3 regions of the Serratia sp. NFX21 genome follow, and region 1 is predicted to be linked to each of the others. Evidence: predicted binding sites of a transcription regulator. Region 1 holds the regulator's gene; each other region holds the start of a gene.
The links. The regulator ArgR, encoded in region 1, controls arginine synthesis, uptake and breakdown. The targets are predictions, from matches to a motif close to ANTGAATAAAAATACANT.

Region 1 (3,145 bases):
CCACTGAATGATCAGTTATTGATAAACTTTTCGCCCAGTTCGATATCTTTGTGCAGAACATCCAGCATATCGTCCAGCGCTTTCTGCTCGAATGCGCTCAGAGTACCGATATCCTTGCGTTCTTCAACGCCGTTCTTACCCAGCACCAGAGGCTGTGCGAAGAAGCGGGCATATTTGCCATCGCCTTCCACGTAAGCACACTCCACCACGCCTTTTTCGCCCTGCAGCGCACGAACCAGAGACAAGCCGAAACGCGCCGCCGCCTGGCCCATTGACAGAGTTGCAGACCCGCCGCCGGCTTTAGCTTCAACCACTTCAGTACCCGCATTCTGGATACGCTTGGTCAGATCGGCAACTTCCTGGTCAGTGAAGCTTACGCCCGGGATCTGTGACAACAACGGCAAGATAGTCACGCCAGAGTGCCCACCGATAACCGGTACGTTCAACTCTTCCGGCTGCTTGCCTTTCAGCTCTGCCACGAAGGTGTTGGAACGGATAATGTCCAGCGAGGTCACGCCAAACAGTTTGTTTTTGTCATACACGCCGGCTTTCTTCAGCACTTCTGCTGCGATAGCCACGGTGGTGTTAACCGGGTTGGTAATAATGCCGATGCAGGCTTTCGGGCAGGTTGTTGCCACTTGCTGGATCAGATTACGCACAATGCCCGCGTTCACGTTAAACAGATCTGAACGATCCATGCCTGGTTTACGTGCAACGCCGGCAGAGATCAGTACCACGTCTGCACCGTGCAGAGCTGGAGTAGCGTCTTCGCCACTGAAGCCTTTGATTTTAACTGCGGTTGGGATGTGGCTTAAGTCGACGGCAACGCCTGGGGTAACGGGGGCAATGTCGTAGAGAGAGAGTTCAGAACCTGAAGGAAGCTGGGTTTTGAGTAGAAGGGCGAGGGCCTGGCCGATACCGCCAGCAGCACCGAGAACTGCAACTTTCATCCTATACTCCTTTATTATCTTAAATATATAAAGCGCCGTGAATATGTTGGGTACGGACCTTAAATTATTACACCTTTAAAAACAATCTCTTAACAGTCTGTTTGAGAACTGGCGCAATAAATCGACCGATGTCGCGCTTATCTTAGATTAAATCGCTTATGCATTAAGGGCATAGCGCACACTAATCAAAAATACTGCGAGGTTATTCACGAGCAAGTTAACCGGCGGTTACATTACACCCTTACATAACATCAGAACAACATCATTTTAATAACATTTTCTTTACCACCACGGACGGATCCTTCGGTCATGGAAAGGGCATATTCATGGGATACGGATTTTGTTAAAATGCCGCCCTTTCCCCATTGTCCGGCCATTATTATTTTTTCCGGACGCCATTTTATTGCATAAAAATTCATTTATATGCATAATAATCACTTCTACTGTCAACATTCCACGGTGCAAAATGCGTAATCCCGCAAAGCAGGAAGATCTGATCAAAGCGTTTAAAGCGTTATTGAAAGAAGAAAAATTCAGTTCTCAAGGCGAGATCGTTTTGGCGCTGCAAGAAGAAGGCTTCGAAAACATCAACCAATCCAAAGTATCGCGCATGCTGACCAAGTTCGGCGCGGTGCGTACGCGTAATGCCAAAATGGAAATGGTGTATTGCCTTCCAGCCGAACTCGGCGTGCCTACCACTACCAGCCCGCTGAAGAACCTGGTGCTGGACGTCGATCATAACGACGCCGTAGTGGTGATCCACACCAGCCCCGGCGCCGCGCAGTTAATTGCCCGCCTGCTGGACTCGCTGGGTAAATCAGAGGGTATTCTCGGCACCATCGCCGGTGACGACACTATTTTCGTAACCCCGGCCAGCAGCTTTACCGCTCGTCAGTTATACGAAGCCATCCTGTCGCTGTTCGAACAAGAGTTATGATGTAGTGCGCTAACAAAATGCGGCTAACCGTCGCGTTTTGTTAGCGCTTCTTTAACCCTATCCTTACCTTTCCCTCATTCCTTGCCACGTTTAAAACCAGATTCCTGTCGCGCTGCAGCACATTTCAATGACATTGGTACGTAACTAGTGATAGCTGCTGTGATCTTCCGCACTTTTGGTCAAAAGCACTTACCTTATTGAAATTACATAAATTTAACATTGAAAGATCGTTTTATAAGCGTTTTTTATTCCATATGGTTATTAAAAATAAGCAACACCATAATAAAGTTTCACAAGAAACTGTTAGCTAACTATTAATTTTTCGCGTTACTAGATGTATACTCATTTCCGTGACGTAAATCACAGTTCACAGGAACTGATAAAAGAATACGATAAGGTGAGAAAATGAAAATTAAAGCTACCATCGCAACCATGAGCGTTCTATCCATGCTTTCTTTCGGCGCATTTGCAGCACAATCTGTTGATGCAAATCAGGCTGCAAATATGCAGTCTGCAGGCACTATCACCGTCAGCGGTGTTGCCGGTGCACCTTCAGACATCCGTCAGGCACTGTCTGAAAAAGCCGATGCCAAAGGGGCAACCGCTTACCGTGTGATCGAAGCGCGCAACGAAGGCAACTTCCACGCGACCGCAGAAATTTACAAATAAGTACAAGGCGTTACCCGGCAACGGGCAATAAAACTCTGGAACCCAGTACCCCGATAACGGCCTTCAAGTATAAAAACGCTGAAAAAGCCCTTCCAGGCGGTTATCACAACAGGACTTAATATCATGAGCATGAAAACTACCCTCGTCGCACTTAGCCTGCTGTCAGTTGTTTCCTTCGGGGCTTCTGCCGCTACGTTAATCACAAATGACCAGGCAACCAATCTTCAGTCTGTCGGTACCATTACCGCCAGCGGCATTACCGGCGCACCTTCCGATATTCGTCAGGCGCTGTCTGACAAGGCCGACAAACAAGGTGCTAAAGCCTACCGCGTGATCGAAGCCTACGAAAACGGCAACTGGCACGCGACCGCCGAAATCTATAAATAACAATTCAGAGGACAGGCTTACCGAACTGATTACCCTCGTCACTGCCACTGCCGAGTTCTGTCGTAAGCTTTGATTCTCTGAAGAAATTCGTCGTCCTATCCGACGAACCCCGTTGCCCTCGCTCGCGAGGGCTTTTTTATGGGCGTAAAAAAGGGCCGTTATCGGCCCTTAGACGCTGGCAAAGCCCGTTATTAGGGAGAGC
Region 2 (3,145 bases), 600 kb from region 1:
CGACCGGCAGCAACTCGTCGTTGGACAGGTTTTGCAAGGTAGAAAGCAGCTCCTGGCGATGCGCTTCGTTACCTGCACGTGAAGATTTGGAAAGCTTACGGATAGTTTCAACGCGATCGAGAATATGCTCGCCCAGCGCTTCTTTGATGGTATCGCCGAGCAATTTGCCGAGCATACTGACATTACTTCGCATTGCCGAATATTGTTCGTTCATATAACCCCTGACCCAGTTCTGTATGATTTTTATCTTGTAAGTAAATTTCACGTGTCAGGCGAACAGCGCCTGTTTCATCTCGCCACGTTCCTGTCCAATGGTCAATTGACACTATTTTTAGCAAAAAAACATCAAAATCGGCGCATTTTCTGAAATTTAATTACGCTGCGCCGGTTATCAGTCTGGCTTATTTCCTTGGTTTGCTACTTATTAGTGGGTAGGGAGATGATAAATCATTAACCCTACCCTGTGTCAGGTTTATTGGCGGCAGAAGTGGCTGACCAACTGACCCAGCAGCTTGCGCGTCGGTTCGATAAAGCCGGTATCTATGTATTCGTCCGGTTGATGCGCCTGGTCGATAGAGCCAGGGCCCAACACCAGCGTCGGGCAGACCTGCTGGACGAAGGGAGCCTCAGTGCAATAGTTGACCACCTGCGTGCGGGTGCCCAGCAGTTTCTCAATCACCGCCACCATATGGTGATCGGTCGGGCACTCATAACCCGGAACCGAGGCATGCAACTCCTCAATGCTCAGGCGGCCCGGCCAGCGTTGGCTGACTGGCTCCAGCGTTTGCTGCATCAGTTCGTTGATGTTGTCGAGCGTCATGCCCGGTAACGGGCGGATATCCAGATGCAGCTCGCAGCAGGCGCAGATGCGGTTGGCCGCATCGCCCCCGTTGATATGACCGAAGTTCATGGTCGGGTAGGGCACGGCAAAGGCCGGGTTGTTAAAGCGCTCTTGCAGCGTTTTGCGCAGTTCCATCAGGCGGCCGATGGTTTCATGCATCAGATCGATGGCGTTCACGCCGCGCGCCGGGTCACTCGAGTGGCCGGATTGGCCGACGATGCGGATGGCGTTGGCTATGTGGCCCTTGTGCGCGCGTACCGGCTGCAGCGAGGTTGGCTCACCGATAATGGCGAAGTCCGGACGGATGCTGGTCGAGGCGGCGAAATAACGTGCGCCGGCCATCGTCGTTTCTTCATCTGCGGTGGCCAGAATGTATAAAGGCTTGGTCAGTTGGCTGGCGTCGATGTCGCGTACCGCATCCAGAATAAAGGCAAAGAAGCCTTTCATATCGGCAGTGCCCAGACCGTACAGCTTATTGTCGTGTTCGGTCAGGGTGAAAGGGTCGCGCGTCCAGCGGCCTTCATCATAAGGCACGGTGTCGGTGTGACCCGCCAGCAGCAGGCCACCGCTGCCTTCGCCAATGCTGGCCAGCAGGTTGAATTTGTTGCGGCTGTCCGGCACCGGCTGCACGTCGACGCGGAAGCCCAAATCGGCAAACCAGCCGGCCAGCAAGTTGATTAACGCTTCATTACTCTGATCGAGGGCGCCATCGGTGGCGCTGATCGACGGAGTGGCGATCAACGCCCGGTACAGCTCAATAAATGGAGGTAATTTCATCTTCACTGTTGACAGCCTTTGGTTAGGTTGGTATCAATATTCATGCATTTATTGTGAATAAAAATACAATAAGCTGGAGCGTAAGGGAACCCGATTCCCGGATGATTATAAAAACATCAACGCTCGACCTCGTGGGTGAACGGCAAAACAACGCTGGTGAGCCTGGAAACCTGAGTCGAATACGACCCAACGCAAGTCTAGAAGGTGAAAGGCCCCATGTTGAATACGCTGATTGTCGGTGCCAGCGGTTATGCCGGAGCAGAGCTCACGGCGTACCTTAATCGTCACCCACACATGAACATAACCGCTTTAGCGGTTTCAGCGCAAAGTGCAGATGCAGGAAAATTGCTTTCCGATTTGCACCCCCAGTTAAAAGGCATCGTCGATCTCCCCTTGCAGCCGCTGGTTGACGTAGCCGCCGCCGCTGCTGGTATCGACGTAGTGTTCCTGGCGACGGCACACGAGGTCAGCCACGATATCGCGCCGGCATTCCTGGCCGCAGGTTGCGTGGTGTTCGATCTCTCCGGCGCATTCCGCGTGAAAGATACCGCCTTCTACAGCCAATATTACGGTTTTGAACATCAGCATGCCGACTTGCTGGAGCAGGCGGTGTATGGCCTGGCGGAATGGCAGAGCGACAAAATCAAACAGGCTCAGCTGATCGCCGTACCGGGCTGTTATCCGACGGCGGCGCAGTTGGCGCTGAAACCGTTGATCGACCAGGAGTTGCTGAACCTTGATCAGTGGCCGGTGATCAACGCGACCAGCGGCGTCAGCGGTGCGGGCCGCAAGGCCAGCGTGACCACCAGTTTCTGTGAGGTGAGCCTGCAGCCGTACGGTATTTTCAACCACCGTCACCATCCGGAAATCGTCGCGCATTTGGGCGTGCCGGTCATTTTTACGCCACATTTGGGTAACTTCCCGCGTGGTATTCTCGAAACCATTACCTGTCGCCTGAAAGCCGGTGTGACCGCGCAGGATGTGGCTGCCGTTTATCACGCCGCCTATGACGACAAACCGCTGGTGCGGCTGTACGACCAGGGCGTACCGGCATTGAAGTCAGTCGTCGGGCTGCCGTTCTGCGACATCGGCTTTGCCGTGCAGGGCGAACACCTGATTGCCGTGGCGGCGGAAGACAACCTGTTGAAAGGCGCAGCCGCTCAGGCGGTGCAATGCCTGAATATCCGTTTTGGGTTCCCTGAAACCCAGTCATTACTTTAATAAATCACCAGCGTGGGATGTAAACAGCGATGAATCCGTTAATTATCAAGTTAGGTGGCGTGTTATTAGACAGTGAAGAGGCGCTGGAGCGTCTGTTTACCGCACTGGACAGCTACCGTCAGCAGCATCAGCGCCCGTTGGTGATCGTTCACGGCGGCGGTTGCCTGGTCGATGAGCTGATGAAAAAGCTTTCCCTGCCGGTGGTGAAGAAGAATGGCCTGCGTGTGACCCCGGCCGATCAGATTGACATTATTACCGGCGCGCTGGCCGGCACCGCCAACAAAACCTTGCTGGCGTGGGCCATCA
Region 3 (3,145 bases), 1.5 Mb from region 1:
TGCGGCTGGTGGGTGAAGGGGCGGACGCAGTGGCGGTGTTGGCGGCGTTCGGTCATTTCCAGGTGCTGTGCGCGCTGCGCGAGGGGCCTTTCGGCATCGCCGGGTTAAATGAACGCATTGAGACGGGGCTGCAACGTGCCGGTCTAATCCAGCGTAAGCCGGGAGCCGCTGGGCGTTGGTATTCTGGCCGTCCGGTGATGATTGGTCGCAATGACAGCGCTCTGGGGCTGTTTAACGGCGATATTGGCATTGCCTTGCGGGACGAGAGCGGCGAACTACGTGTTCATTTTCAACTGCCGGACGGCAGCATCAAGTCGGTGCAGCCGAGCCGTTTACCGGCGCATGAAACCGCTTATGCGATGACGGTGCATAAATCACAAGGCTCGGAGTTTGACCATACGGTACTGGTGCTGCCCAATCATTTCCTGCCGGTGCTGACCCGTGAACTGGTGTACACCGCGATCACCCGCGCTCGCAGGCAGCTTTCGCTGTACGCCATCGATGCGGTTTTGATGCGGGCGATCCGCACTCCGACCCAGCGCCGTAGCGGGTTGGCGGAGCGGTTGCAGCTCAAGGCTTAAGTGCCCATGGGCGCAGCACGCTGCGCCCGCCAGCAATTACAGATCCGCCAGTAAAATCTTTGAACGGCGTTGGTAGTTGTACAGCGCCTGTTTCTCAACCGGCAGCACGTCGACTTCCGCCGGTGTGAAACCACGTTCCTGGAACCAGTGGATGCTGCGCGTAGTCAGCACAAACAGCTTACGCAGGCCCATCTGGCGTGCCTGACTCTCCACCCGTTGCAGCAGCATTTCACCCCGTGACGAGCTGCGGTAATCAGGATGAACCGCAACGCAGGCCATCTCGCCAATCTTCTCTTCCGGGAACGGATACAGCGCCGCGCATGCGATGGTCAGGTTATCGCGTTCAATAATGGTGAATTTGTCGATCTCCATCTCCAGTTGCTCACGTGAGCGGCGCACCAAGATGCCCTGCTGCTCAAGCGGACGGATCAGCTCGAGGATGCCGCCGATATCGTTAATCGTCGCCCGGCGCACCTGTTCAGCACTCTCCATCACTATCTGAGTGCCTATACCATCGCGTGAAAACAGTTCCTGCACCAGCGCACCGTCTTCCTGATAGCTGATCAGGTGGCTGCGGCGTACGCCGCTGCGGCAGGCCTTCACCGCGCCACGCAGGAAACGCACGGTGCCGGAATGATAGTCGCCATGCTCTTCCAGCTCCTCAATGCGTTTTTGCGCGTCGTTGGGGAACAGTTCGGAAATGATGGTGCCTTCCTGATTGGTGACCCCCTGTGACGAACAGAAGCCGATCATTTTCTCGGCCTTCAGCTTGACGGCCAACTGGGTTGCCACTTCTTCCGAGGTCAGGTTAAAGCTTTCGCCGGTGACGGAAACGGCCACCGGGCCAATCAGCACGATGGCGTTGCTGTCGAGCTGACGGTGAATGGCTTCTTCATCAATACGGCGGATGCGGCCGCTGTGGCAGTAGTCCACACCGTCATCAATCCCCAGTGGCTGGGCGATAATAAAATTACCGCTGACCACGTTGATATGCGCGCCCTGCAATGGCGTGTTGTTGAGGCTCATTGACAGCCGGGCGGTGATATCCAGTTGCAGCAGACCCGCCGCCTGTTTAACCAGCTCCAGCGTATGGGCGTCGGTGACGCGGGTGTGCTTGTGATAAATCGGTTCGAGATTATGCTGCGCCAGATTGACGTCAATCTGCGGCCGGGCACCATAGACCACGACTAAACGAATACCCAGACTATGCAGCAGCCCGATGTCGTTAACGATGTTGGCAAAGTTCTCATGTTCTATGGCTTCGCCACCCAGCATAACGACAAACGTCTTGCCACGGTGGGCGTTGATATAGGGAACTGAGTGACGGAATCCTTGGACCAGCTCTGTACTACGTTCCTTCACGGCCAAACCTCATTTGCATATTTATACGATATTTTTGTATTTTTATTCTTTTATTGCCCTGATGGCAAGTGAGAATTTATCTCTATTTCTTTGCCGGGGGCGCTGAGTCGTTAATAAATTGAAAAACCATAAAAAGATTTTCTGATGACAGCGCCGGAATGATTGGTTAAAGTTTTCGGCATTCCTGTTAACTGGTGTTTTTTTCATCTGTTTTAATCTGTTACCACTGCTGGAGCCGCATGCCAAACTCAAATCACAATCTGGGCCGCCGTCGTTTATTACAGGGGGTTGCCGCAAGCTGGTTGCTGAGTGTGAGTCGCACAGGTTTCGCTGCTTCATCGCACGTCATTGCCGTACGCGTCTGGCCATCCTCCACCTATACCCGGGTGACGCTCGAATCCAACGTTGAACTGAAATATAAGCAGTTTGCGCTGACCAATCCCGATCGCGTGGTGGTGGATATTGAAGGCGTGCAGCTCAACAGCGTGCTCAAGGGGATTGTTGGCCAGGTTCGTGCCGACGATCCCTACCTGAAACAGGCGCGCGTCGGTCAGTTTGATCAAAACACCGTCCGGTTGGTGCTGGAGCTTAAGCGCAGCGTCAGCCCGCATATGTTTACTCTGGCGCCGGTGCCGGAATACCGCAATCGTCTGGTGATGGATCTGTACCCGAGCAAGGGCGGCAGCGGTGAAGACTATGATCCGCTGTTGGCGTTACTGGAAGATTACAACAAGGGCGATCTTGAGCGTACATTGCCGGCGGAAGCGCCACAGGCCGGTAAGGCGGGGCGTGACCGCCCGATTGTCATCATGCTGGATCCCGGTCACGGCGGCGAAGATCCCGGAGCGATTGGTAAATTCAAAACGCGTGAAAAAGACATCGTATTGCAGATTGCGCGTCGGCTAAGCACGTTAATCAAGCGCGAGCCGAATATGAAGGTGTTTATGACGCGCAATGAAGACGTCTTCATTCCGTTGAAGGTGAGGGTGGCGAAGGCGCGTAAGCAGCGTGCTGACCTGTTTGTGTCCATCCACGCCGATGCCTTTACCAGCCGGGCCGCGCGTGGGTCATCGGTGTTTGCGCTGTCGACCAAAGGTGCCACCAGTTCGGCGGCGAAGTTCCTGGCGCAGACCCAAAATGAATCGGACCAAATCGGCGGCGTAAGCAAAAGCGGTGACCGCTATCTGGATCACACCATGTTT

Region 2: the regulator ArgR is predicted to act here: its motif matches at 1,671-1,688, upstream of argC (N-acetyl-gamma-glutamyl-phosphate reductase).
Region 3: the regulator ArgR is predicted to act here: its motif matches at 1,977-1,994, upstream of argA (amino-acid N-acetyltransferase).

The regions. Positions count from the first base shown of each region.
Region 1 covers NZ_CP183196.1:883,541-886,685, reverse strand. The annotation lists gene mdh (malate dehydrogenase) at 12-950, opposite strand; gene ACNT1W_RS04125 (hypothetical protein) at 1,202-1,327, opposite strand; gene argR (transcriptional regulator ArgR) at 1,417-1,887, shown strand; gene yhcN (peroxide/acid stress response protein YhcN) at 2,293-2,556, shown strand; gene yhcN (peroxide/acid stress response protein YhcN) at 2,680-2,943, shown strand.
Region 2 covers NZ_CP183196.1:282,141-285,285, reverse strand. The annotation lists gene ppc (phosphoenolpyruvate carboxylase) at 1-214, opposite strand, end outside; gene argE (acetylornithine deacetylase) at 473-1,618, opposite strand; gene argC (N-acetyl-gamma-glutamyl-phosphate reductase) at 1,835-2,839, shown strand; gene argB (acetylglutamate kinase) at 2,869-3,145, shown strand, end outside.
Region 3 covers NZ_CP183196.1:4,600,774-4,603,918, reverse strand. The annotation lists gene recD (exodeoxyribonuclease V subunit alpha) at 1-581, shown strand, start outside; gene argA (amino-acid N-acetyltransferase) at 618-1,943, opposite strand; gene amiC (N-acetylmuramoyl-L-alanine amidase AmiC) at 2,183-3,145, shown strand, end outside.